DNA from 3 places in the Blautia sp. NSJ-175 genome. Region 2 is predicted to be linked to each of the others. Evidence: riboswitches for the same ligand, from Rfam matches in the RefSeq annotation. Region 2 holds a riboswitch; each other region holds the start of a gene.
What was found. Region 2 has a riboswitch for cobalamin ahead of MUB35_RS21045 (energy-coupling factor ABC transporter permease). Riboswitches for the same ligand answer to the same signal wherever they lie in the genome.
Positions count from the first base shown of each region.

Region 1: linked by a shared signal. The riboswitch ahead of MUB35_RS04490 (hypothetical protein) and the one ahead of MUB35_RS21045 (energy-coupling factor ABC transporter permease) in region 2 are both predicted to bind cobalamin.
Region 3: linked by a shared signal. The riboswitch ahead of MUB35_RS04445 (DUF2284 domain-containing protein) and the one ahead of MUB35_RS21045 (energy-coupling factor ABC transporter permease) in region 2 are both predicted to bind cobalamin.

Region 1 is NZ_JALIFQ010000002.1:208,960-212,242, reverse strand. Features, by position in the region: gene MUB35_RS04500 (AraC family transcriptional regulator) at 1-28, shown strand, start outside; gene MUB35_RS04495 (leucine-rich repeat domain-containing protein) at 100-912, shown strand; cobalamin riboswitch at 1,185-1,315, shown strand; cobalamin riboswitch at 1,401-1,585, shown strand; gene MUB35_RS04490 (hypothetical protein) at 1,737-2,261, shown strand; gene MUB35_RS04485 (hypothetical protein) at 2,355-3,283, shown strand, end outside.
Region 2 is NZ_JALIFQ010000015.1:110,852-114,134, reverse strand. Features, by position in the region: gene cbiQ (cobalt ECF transporter T component CbiQ) at 1-609, opposite strand, end outside; gene MUB35_RS21050 (energy-coupling factor ABC transporter substrate-binding protein) at 639-938, opposite strand; gene MUB35_RS21045 (energy-coupling factor ABC transporter permease) at 940-1,686, opposite strand; cobalamin riboswitch at 1,885-2,065, opposite strand; gene hemA (glutamyl-tRNA reductase) at 2,299-3,283, shown strand, end outside.
Region 3 is NZ_JALIFQ010000002.1:191,575-194,857, reverse strand. Features, by position in the region: gene srtB (class B sortase) at 1-68, shown strand, start outside; gene MUB35_RS04450 (adenosylcobinamide amidohydrolase) at 101-1,189, shown strand; cobalamin riboswitch at 1,264-1,454, shown strand; gene MUB35_RS04445 (DUF2284 domain-containing protein) at 1,794-2,345, shown strand; gene MUB35_RS04440 (LacI family DNA-binding transcriptional regulator) at 2,612-3,283, shown strand, end outside.

The DNA.
Region 1 (3,283 bases), on a different contig from region 2:
AGTTTCTGTTTATCTTCCTTTAATATAACCAGTTTGGACAACAAAAATATTCCCTCTCTATGTTATAATGGCACATATGCAAGGCGGGAGTGAAGAAAGATGGAATATTGTGTACTGGAACGAAAAAATGTTATTCGCGCAGCGGAGGAGGATATGCAGATACCTGCCTGTTACCAAATGCTGGGCGTGTGTTTTCTTAAGAATAATATCAAGGTAAAGAACATAAAACTGCCCGCTGTCCGTGTCGTGGGTACAGAGGCGTTTTTTAACTGCACAGCTCTCAGGCATGCAGCGCTGCCCAGAGTATATGTGATCAAGAAGGGTGCCTTCGGCAACTGCAGCAATCTGAGGGAGATACTGCTGCCAAAGACAGTGAGGGAATTGGGAAAAGGCGTATTTGACGGATGCAAGAGGATGGAGAAAGCCCTGTTTGACCCCATGGGAAACTGCAGGATACTGCCGGACATGACATTTGCCAACTGCCGTGCCCTTTCCAATGTTACACTGCCCGAGGTGATGTGGACAATTGGGAATCAGGCGTTCTATAAGTGCGAGTCCCTGGAGGATATAAAATTTCCCGAAAAACTGCACAGGATAGAAAACCAGGCATTTTATCAGTGTGGCCTCAAATCCCTGCATTTTCCGGAACATCTGGAAATGATCGGTGAGAGTGCATTTCTAAAATGTAAGAAGCTGGAGTATGTTTTCATTCCGCCGTCGGTGCAGAAGATAGGAAAATGGGCTTTTCATGGCTGCAATAACCTGAAGGTGCTGGAAATCCTCCATGACCCACAGGATGTGGGGGAATGGCTGACCAATAAGAACTGTGTCATCCGCTGCCGCCGGGGAAGTAAGATGGAGACCTATGCGGCACAATACGGCATTCAGGTGGAATATGCCGACGGCATCTGAAAAATAGTGACATATGGTTACTGTTCACTGCGTGCCCAGTAACACGTTTCGCGATGCACAGTTCTGCCCTTTAGGGTACAAAATGCAATAAATTGCATTTTGGCGCTGGCTAACTCGGGATTTTGCTTCGCATCGCGCAGCATCCCCTTGGAGAAAACACCTCCCGGGGCAATGGCGTGTGACCTGTTATGACATATGTACAAAGTAAGAAAATTATTGCACAGTATATTGACAAATATTACCAAATGAGTTAGAATGTAGCCATATCGAGAATATAGAAAAAAGATTGCAGTTTATTCTGATGCATAATGTCAGAATAATAATGGGAAATCCGGTGAGAATCCGGAACAGATGTAAATCTACTGTAAACAAAGTCAGTGCCCGCTGTTTTCCTGTCATGTACAAGGGAGCAGTCTGGGTATATTTATTATGAATCCATAACGCCTTCCTGTATGTACGGGAAGGCGTTTTATAGTTTGAACAGAAAAATTAAATATATCTTCTGTGGTCAGGGCAATAGCCCTGTTTAAAGGAATCCGGTGAGAATCCGGGCAGAACATCCCTGCTGTAAGGGGGACGAACAAAGCAGCAAAGCCACTGGGCATCATTCCCGGGAAGGCGCTTTTAGTAGGACGAACCCAAGTCAGAACACAAACACAGTTGTGGCAAACCAATTATTTGCAGTGTCCGAAGGCATGACGGACGTGTATTTTTTGTACCATTTTTTGAATAATTTAATAGATTATGACAAGACGAGGGCCCAGTCTTGTTGTGATAGATACTGCCGGAAGGCAAAATAAAAAATATCATAAGGAGGAAACAAAATGAAAAAAGGTATGAAACGGTTTTTAGGTATTGTATTGGCAATGGTTATGATGCTGTCGATGAGCATCAGTGTGTTTGCAGCCGATAATGATATTTCCGTAACGGTGACGTTAAATGCTGTGGCGGATGGGACACATCCTGCATTGAACGGGAGTGCTACAGTTAAAGTGGCGCCTGGTACCAATGTGGAGTTAATAGTAAAAGAAGCGCTTCCTAAGATGAACCTTGATATTACAAAGGGATTCTGGAAGGTGGTACCGGATTGGCAGAATCCAGATATTAAATACAACGCAATAGATGGACTGTATATAGGTGGAACCGCAGAAACAAATCTGTTTTATCAGGGAAAAGCGTACGAGTCAGATGCTGCATATTATGGTGTGGGCTGGACGTATTCGGGATTTGATGGAAATACACCATTAAATGAAAACAATTATATGAGCCAGAATACAATTAGCCAGGATCGTTCATCAGTTGTACTTAGCTATGCTAGCTACTATTATCCTAAAACTACTTCTAAATAAAGAATATTAATATTCCAGGAGGACAGGACGGTATGGAGACATACTGCCCTGTTTCTTAGTGAATTAATATGAATATAATATGGAGGAAGAAATATGAAGAAGTTGCTAAAGATTTTGAGTATGGCAGTTCTTGTAATGATCGCAGTACTAAACAAGACAGATGTATGGGCAGCAGAGAATACAGCAGATAATTCTCAGATACAGATAAATATAAAAAATAGCGACCATGAATTTTCATTACAGCCATTGGAAGAAAACGGAAATATCTTTGTCGGAAACAAGGATTTTTATAGAATTTTTTATAATGATCAAATTATAATAGAAGGCGTTTTACCAGATTCCGAAAGCAAAGTTACAGAGGTCTTTGGTTCCTTGGATATATATAATGAAGAGGGAACCCTGTTCGCTGATTCAGATAAAAAAATAGAGAATACAGTAAAAGATGGAAAGACACATTTTATTATAACCTATTCCAATATTATGAGTGATATGCAAATGTATTCCAATACATCTATATTTGGCGCATTGTATTTTGATATTAAAGTAGAAGCTGCAAATGGGAAAGAGACAGATCTTATAGCTGTTTTCAATACGGAAACGTCCTTTGGAGCAGACTCGGGTTATCCGTTTCTGGTTGAATATTTAGGCATTAAAAACAATGAGACAGATGAAATTTTATCAGGGGAAACAGAGAAAACAAATTTTGAAGACGGTCTATATCATTATGCTGAGCTGTCTGGTGATATAGATAATTTTTCCATGGTAGTAAACAGGCAGCAAAATAAAATGGAAACAATTAACCTAAGTGCCATAACGAAATCCTGCTTTTATTGGATGAATATAGGAAATAATTATATGTCAGTAAACGGCAGCTCTCCACAACGGTTTGATGTAATCAGTAATATATATAAAGGAAAATACAACACTCCGGTCATCAAGCCTCATAAGGGTTTGAACGTAGTTAATTTATCTTTTATTTTGGGTGTACCACCTATAAAGATGGATATTGATTTTAGTGAAAT
Region 2 (3,283 bases):
TGCCCGAATCATCAAAACAGAGCCAAGGGAGCCGAAGGACTTTAAGCTTGTCCTGTAATCCCTGTTTCCAAGGCGGCTGTTCTGTGATGTGGAAATATAATACGCAGTGTCCAGCAGCACGAAGATGAACCGGTAGATGAGCAGCATAAGCTCGATCATCAGTTTGGGACAGTGGAGCTTTCCCAGTACATTTAAGATGTCCGGCATAGGTGTTGTCATGGACAGAAAATACAGGCAGGAGACTGCGGAAAGTGCCGTCAGGATCAACTGCAGAGCGTAGAGCAGGGCATCCAGACTTCCTGTGAGATATAAGCTCCCGATTGGGATGGCAAACAGGTCCAGCGGTTCGTGCTTTACATTCAGAACAATGGCAATGGTGCTCAGAATCAAGAAAGCCAGCGGCACAGTCATAAAGTGCAGATAGCGGGAAAAAGGGATTCCCCCCTTATAAACGGTGAGAATCCCTGTAACTGCTAAAACAATGCATGCGACCACGATGGAACGACTCATTACACAAAAAAGAAGTGTAATCATCGCAAACGCAAACTTTTCACCGGCATTTTCATATCTAAGCTTGGAAGTATAGCAAAGCTTATCAATGGTTATCATAAGTTACTCCTTTCGCCGGATGAAAAGTATCATTCGCCTTTTCCCAGCTTCTTTCTTTCTACAAAACGTCCCATAAAGAAGGCCAGAATGCCCACTCCGATGGAAGACTGTACGCAGAACAGAAGACTTTCCACTTCGCCCGGAAGCTCGCGGCCAAGCATTTTTTCAAGGAGCGGTTCCGCGATGGGCTGGAATCCGGAATCCACTTCCTCAACTATTTGGCTGCCGGCATCATCAGAGCCGCCGAAATCCGCATCCTTTAATGCAAAAAGCGGAACAAACGCAATTAAGAGAATCACAACTATTAATCCAATCACTGTTTTTTTCATATTACTTTGCCCCCTTTAAAAACCCGATGGTACGAAGTTCCGGTTTCGCATAGGTTTCAAGACCCATGATAATGAGAACTGTGATGACGCCTTCGATAATTGCCAGAGATAACTGTGTGGGTGCAAACATCAGCAGGAATTTTCCCATGGCTCCCATGATCGTGGTATCTGCATGATGAGCCAGAGCCAGCTGAACAGCAGTAACGCAGTATGTAAATAAATCGCCCAGGGTTGCTGCAAGGAAAATGGAAATATGCTTGTTTACCTTGCATTTTTTACATACGAAGAAAATTCCGTAGGATACAAAAGGTCCTGCAATCGCCATGGAAAAAGTATTGGCGCCCAGTGTGGTGAGTCCGCCGTGTGCCAGCAGGATTGCCTGGAAGAGCAGTACGATGATACCCAGAATGGAAACTGCGCTGGGACCGAAAAGGATAGCACCCAGTCCGGTTCCTGTCATATGGGAACAGCTTCCTGTTACAGACGGGATTTTCAGGGATGAAATAACGAACACGAATGCTCCTGACATTGCCAGCAGAGTGATCAGGTTTCTGTGTTCATTCAGGGTTTTCTTGATGGACATGAATCCTGCGATCAGGAATGGTACGCAGATGACACCCCATGCGATGCAGAACCCTCCGGGAAGATAACCTTCCATGATGTGCATGGCGCTGACGTTGGGCACGATACCAAAGGTCAGTGCGAACATGCTTGCCAGTACAATGATTTTTTTCTGTTTCTTACTCATTTTGTCTTTTCCTCCTTCTGATCGAGTAATAAAGCCTTACCCTTTAACCGGCAAAAGGCCAAAAAGGGTATAAAAAAACCTGGCGGCAGAAATACCGACAGGCCATCAGAAGAACAAACGCGGGGCAGGTGACTTTATACAAAGAATAAATGCCGTATCCGCCTGTTCTTACACAAGGCCATCGTTCGTAACCATTGTGTAAATCGTTTGTGACAGGCAGGTCTTCTGACTCGGGCCTCATCGCTGCATTTTGCCTTCCCAGTTTCCCAGTGACATTATAAAATGCAGCTCTTCCCTCACAGCGGCGTGACCGTGTGAGCTTTTAACTCAACTTTCCTATTCTTCCGCAAAAGCGGACACCTGTGCACACTCAATTCTGTGATTATTGTATCTCCCCGGAAGTTTTTTGTCAATTGAATTCGACAAGAAAAATCAGAAAACTATTATGGCACCAGATCTTCCTGCCGGGTATACGGGGAACAAGATGTTGCACCCGTTTTCATTCTGTGCTAATATGAAAAAACAGCAGGTGCCGTATAAGATTTGGAACAGTCATATTTTATGACCGCGGCATCTAAAAAACGGAAACGAAAGATATGGAGTGTAGGAACTATGAGTATTTCCATGATTGGAATTGATCACAGCAGAGCATCCGTAGATGTCCGGGCCAGATTTTCTTTCACCAAAAAAAATGCGGTGAGCGCTATGGAGCGTCTGAAAGAAGACAGGGACATCTTAGGGTGTATTATTTTGTCGACCTGCAACCGGATGGAGATCTGGGCCAGTGTGCAGGAAGACTGGGAGGGGTCCCTTCTTAGCTTTTTATGCAGAGAAAAAGAAGTTCCCGAGGAGGAATACCGGGAGTATTTTATCACAAGGGAAGGAAGGGAGGCTGTGGAGCATCTGTTTTATCTGACCAGCGGCCTGAAATCCCAGATTCTGGCGGAGGACCAGATCATTACCCAGGTGAAGGACGCACTGACTCTTTCCAGGGATGCCTACTGTACGGACGGTGTGCTGGAGGTGCTTTTTCGGATGGCAGTGACGGCGGCGAAGAAGGTTAAGACAGAAGTGGTATTTTCAAGGGCCAATACCTCTGTCATCCATCAGGCCATTGACAGGCTGGAAAACCAGGGATTTTCCATTCAGGGAAAAACCTGCATGGTCATCGGCAACGGGGAGATGGGAAAGGTGACAGCACTGGCTCTGAAAGAAGCAGGCGCTGATGTGACCGTGACCGTCCGTCAGTACCGGAGCGGCATTGTGACCATTCCCCAGGGGTGTGAGCGTATCAACTACGGCGACAGAATGGAACTGCTGCCAAAATGTGATCTGGTGGTATCCGCCACAGCCAGCCCGAACTGCACCATAACAAAAGAGCTTTTTGAAAACGCAGAGGTTCCCCATCATGTGATACTGATCGACCTGGCTGTGCCAAGAGATATTGACCCGGAGGTGGGAGAGCTGCAGAATGTGACGCTTTATGACATTGACAGCTTCAAGATCGATGCTGCCTCCCCAAGACTCCGGGCCAGCATGCAGAAGGCGGGGGCCATTTTGGATGAGCAGATGTCGGAATTTTATAATTGGTTTTCAG
Region 3 (3,283 bases), on a different contig from region 2:
TGACCCTGGCCACCTGTACCAGTGACGCATCCGTAAGGCTTGTCATTCACGGGGTACAGAAGGATTAAAAAGTATAAGGACGGCGAAAAGGAAAAGATATATGATGCAGGATAAAAGGTTTCTGCCCGGCAAAGGGGATAAACTCTATAGAGATGAAAAATATATTGCCGCGGTTTTCGGAGGAAAAAGGAAGGTTCTGAGCACTTCGCCCCAGAACGGGGGATTGAGGACAGACTTAAAAGCTGTATATAATTATGACGGCGGACAGGAGGGGGAAAAGGAGATACGGCTTGAGGGAGGGACCTATGAAAGTCATATGCGTTATGTCTCTGACAGCATCATAGGTTTGTCAGCGGACTCGTCATCAGGTATTATGACAGCCGCCTCTATGAAAAATGCCTCTTATGTCAGGACACAGTACAGGGATATTGCCGTCAGCGTGATCGCAACAGGCGGTATTGAAGTCAACGCCGGGCGTGCAGGGGACCGGGCATCCTGGTACGAGAAGGACGGGGTCTGGGTGGATCTGGACGGGGAATGCAGGCATACACTGGGAACGATCAATCTTATGATTTTCCTGAATGCGGACCTGACAGACGGGGCCATTGCCAAGGCCCTGATAACCTGTACAGAGGCAAAAACAGCCGCGATCCAGGAGCTGTGCATAGCCAGCAGATATTCCCACGGGCTTGCCACGGGTTCCGGTACAGACGGCACGATCATTGTGGCTGACATGGAGTCTGATTTTAAGATCACGGAGACGGGCGCACACAGCAAAATAGGAGAAATGATAGGATGTGCGGTGAAAGAGGCTGTGATGGAATCCCTGTTTCTGCAGACTGGCGCAGGCGCCAGGATGCAGCACAATGTCTTCCGAAGGCTGGAGAGATTCTGCATAACGGCAGATGCGGCAGCCTCCCGTGCTGTGGAGACAGGCGTCATAGAGCCGTCAGAACAGGCGGATTTTAAGCGGCAGGCAGAAGAGTGGGCAGGCTGCGGAGATGCAGTTTCATGGGCCGCTCTTGAAGCGCATCTGCTGGATGAGAGGGAGTGGGGGATGCTGAAGGAAAGGGAAGTGCTGGATGCGGAGAGGAAGCTTCTGTGTGCATTCGGGATGGACAGTCCCCGTATGGGAGAGGATGCTGTTCTCATGGATCATATTATTTTTGCGATTAAAGAAAGAATATGAGCCGGAGGAATTGACAGATACCGGCCATTGTGCTAAAGTAATCATGTGTATAAATTCCATATCAGCTTGCCAAGTGCATCAGGATTTAGTTTTGCCCTCTTTTAGAAAATCCTGGTGAAAAGGGAATCAGGTGTAAGTCCTGGACGATCCGGTCACTGTGAGCGGGGAGCGAAGCGCATAAGTCCATTGTATAAGAGATTATATGAGAAGGAGCGCCGAACGAAGATCCGTGAGTCAGGAAACCTGCTTGGATGAGTAAAAGGTTGAGACTTCCGAAGAAAGTTTTCCATCCATTATGTTATTTGATATGGAATGCCTGCTTAGAACGTGAACGAAACAGGAACCTGTGTGAGGAATTTATGCATCCATGAAAAGCAGGAGGAGCCCAAGAGACGATTTTGTTTCTATATGTTTTATCCTCCGCACCCCAAATGTATAGATTGGTCTGACATCATCCGCTCATGGGCCTCCTGCAGGTAAAGGAAATAGTGTTAGAAGCTGCTGCGGGATAACTGCCTGTCAGCAGCTTTATTTATGACAGGGACAGCCGGCAGAGTGTCCGTGCGAGACAGACCGGAGGGATTCAGAAGGGAGAATCAGTAATATGCGTGAAGAAGATTTGATTGCAGTCGCTGAGGATGCGGGGTTTGCGAAAGCCGCCGTAATGAACACGGAAGATTTAGAATTTGAACATGAGTTCCGCAAGTTCTGCGAACAGAACGACTGTGGAAATTATGGCAATAACTATGGATGTCCACCCTACTGCGGAACCCCCGAAGAGATGGAGAACAGAGTTATGCAGTACCGCCGGGCGGTAGTTTTCCAGTCCAGAACACCTGTTAACAACATCTTTGATGATGCGGAGACAAAACAGATCAAGAAGATACACACCCGGATGACACTGCGCACAGTAGAAGAACTCAAGAGAAGAGGACTGGATAAGGACGGCATGTTCGTCATGTGCGGACCCTGCAACCTGTGCGACGCATGTAATATGCCGGAAGGAAAACCATGCGTGCAGGAGCAGAATCGTTTTTCCTGTCTGTCTGCGTATTGTATAGATGCGGCGAAGATGGCGAAACACTGCAATATGAATATGCAGTGGAATGGGGATGTGGTTTCGTTTTTTAGTATGTATCTTTTTGATAAAAAATAAAGAATAACGGATTGCAGAGAAGGTCAGATACGGAGCAGTCCGGACTGATAAATATATGAATATTAGATGGTACTTCGTAAATGGAGTACCATTTTTTTAATGTGTTTTGTATCATATCTGCTGATTGAGACAGAGCATTCCCAAAAGTTAGTAAATATTCACAAAATTTAATGACAAATTTCGCATATTATAGACAATTGCCAAAAGCGATTGTATAGATTATAATACAATTATTAAACGTGCACGGACACGGTGTAGGAGAAACCATGAAAGTTACAATCCGAGAAGTCGCAGAAGCAGCGAATGTATCAAGAGGGACAGTGGACCGGGCCTTAAATCACAGACCGGGTGTAAATCCGCAGGTAGCGGAAAGAATCATAAAAATAGCAGACGAGCTGGGGTATAAGCCCGATATGGCAGCCAGAACACTGGCAAATAAAAGATATACTAAGACAATAGGCGTAATTCTTTGTTCGGAGGGCAATCCATTTTTTAATGATGTTATCAATGGTGTCAACAACGCACTGGAGGAAATGGGGCATTTTGGAATACAGAATATTGTCAGAAAGATTAAAGGGTTTGACGCGGACCTTTTACTAAAAGAAATAGATGGACTTCTGGCAGAAAAAATATCCGGTCTTGTAATAACTCCGGTTAATTCCCCAAATGTGGCACAGAAGATCCAGGAATTGGAAGACGCAAATATACCGGTAGTAACTATAAATACAGACATATCCAGTGTAAAACATCTTGCGTATGTGGGGTGCGATTATATAACCAGCGGATGTGTGGCAGGTGAACTGCTGGGTATGATGAGCAATGGATTCGAGGAACATGTCGCCCTGATCATCGGTTCCAGTATGGTCATGGCACAGGAGCAGCGTCTCAGGGGAATAAAGAAAACCCTGAAAAGAGATTACAGTAATATAACAGTGGAA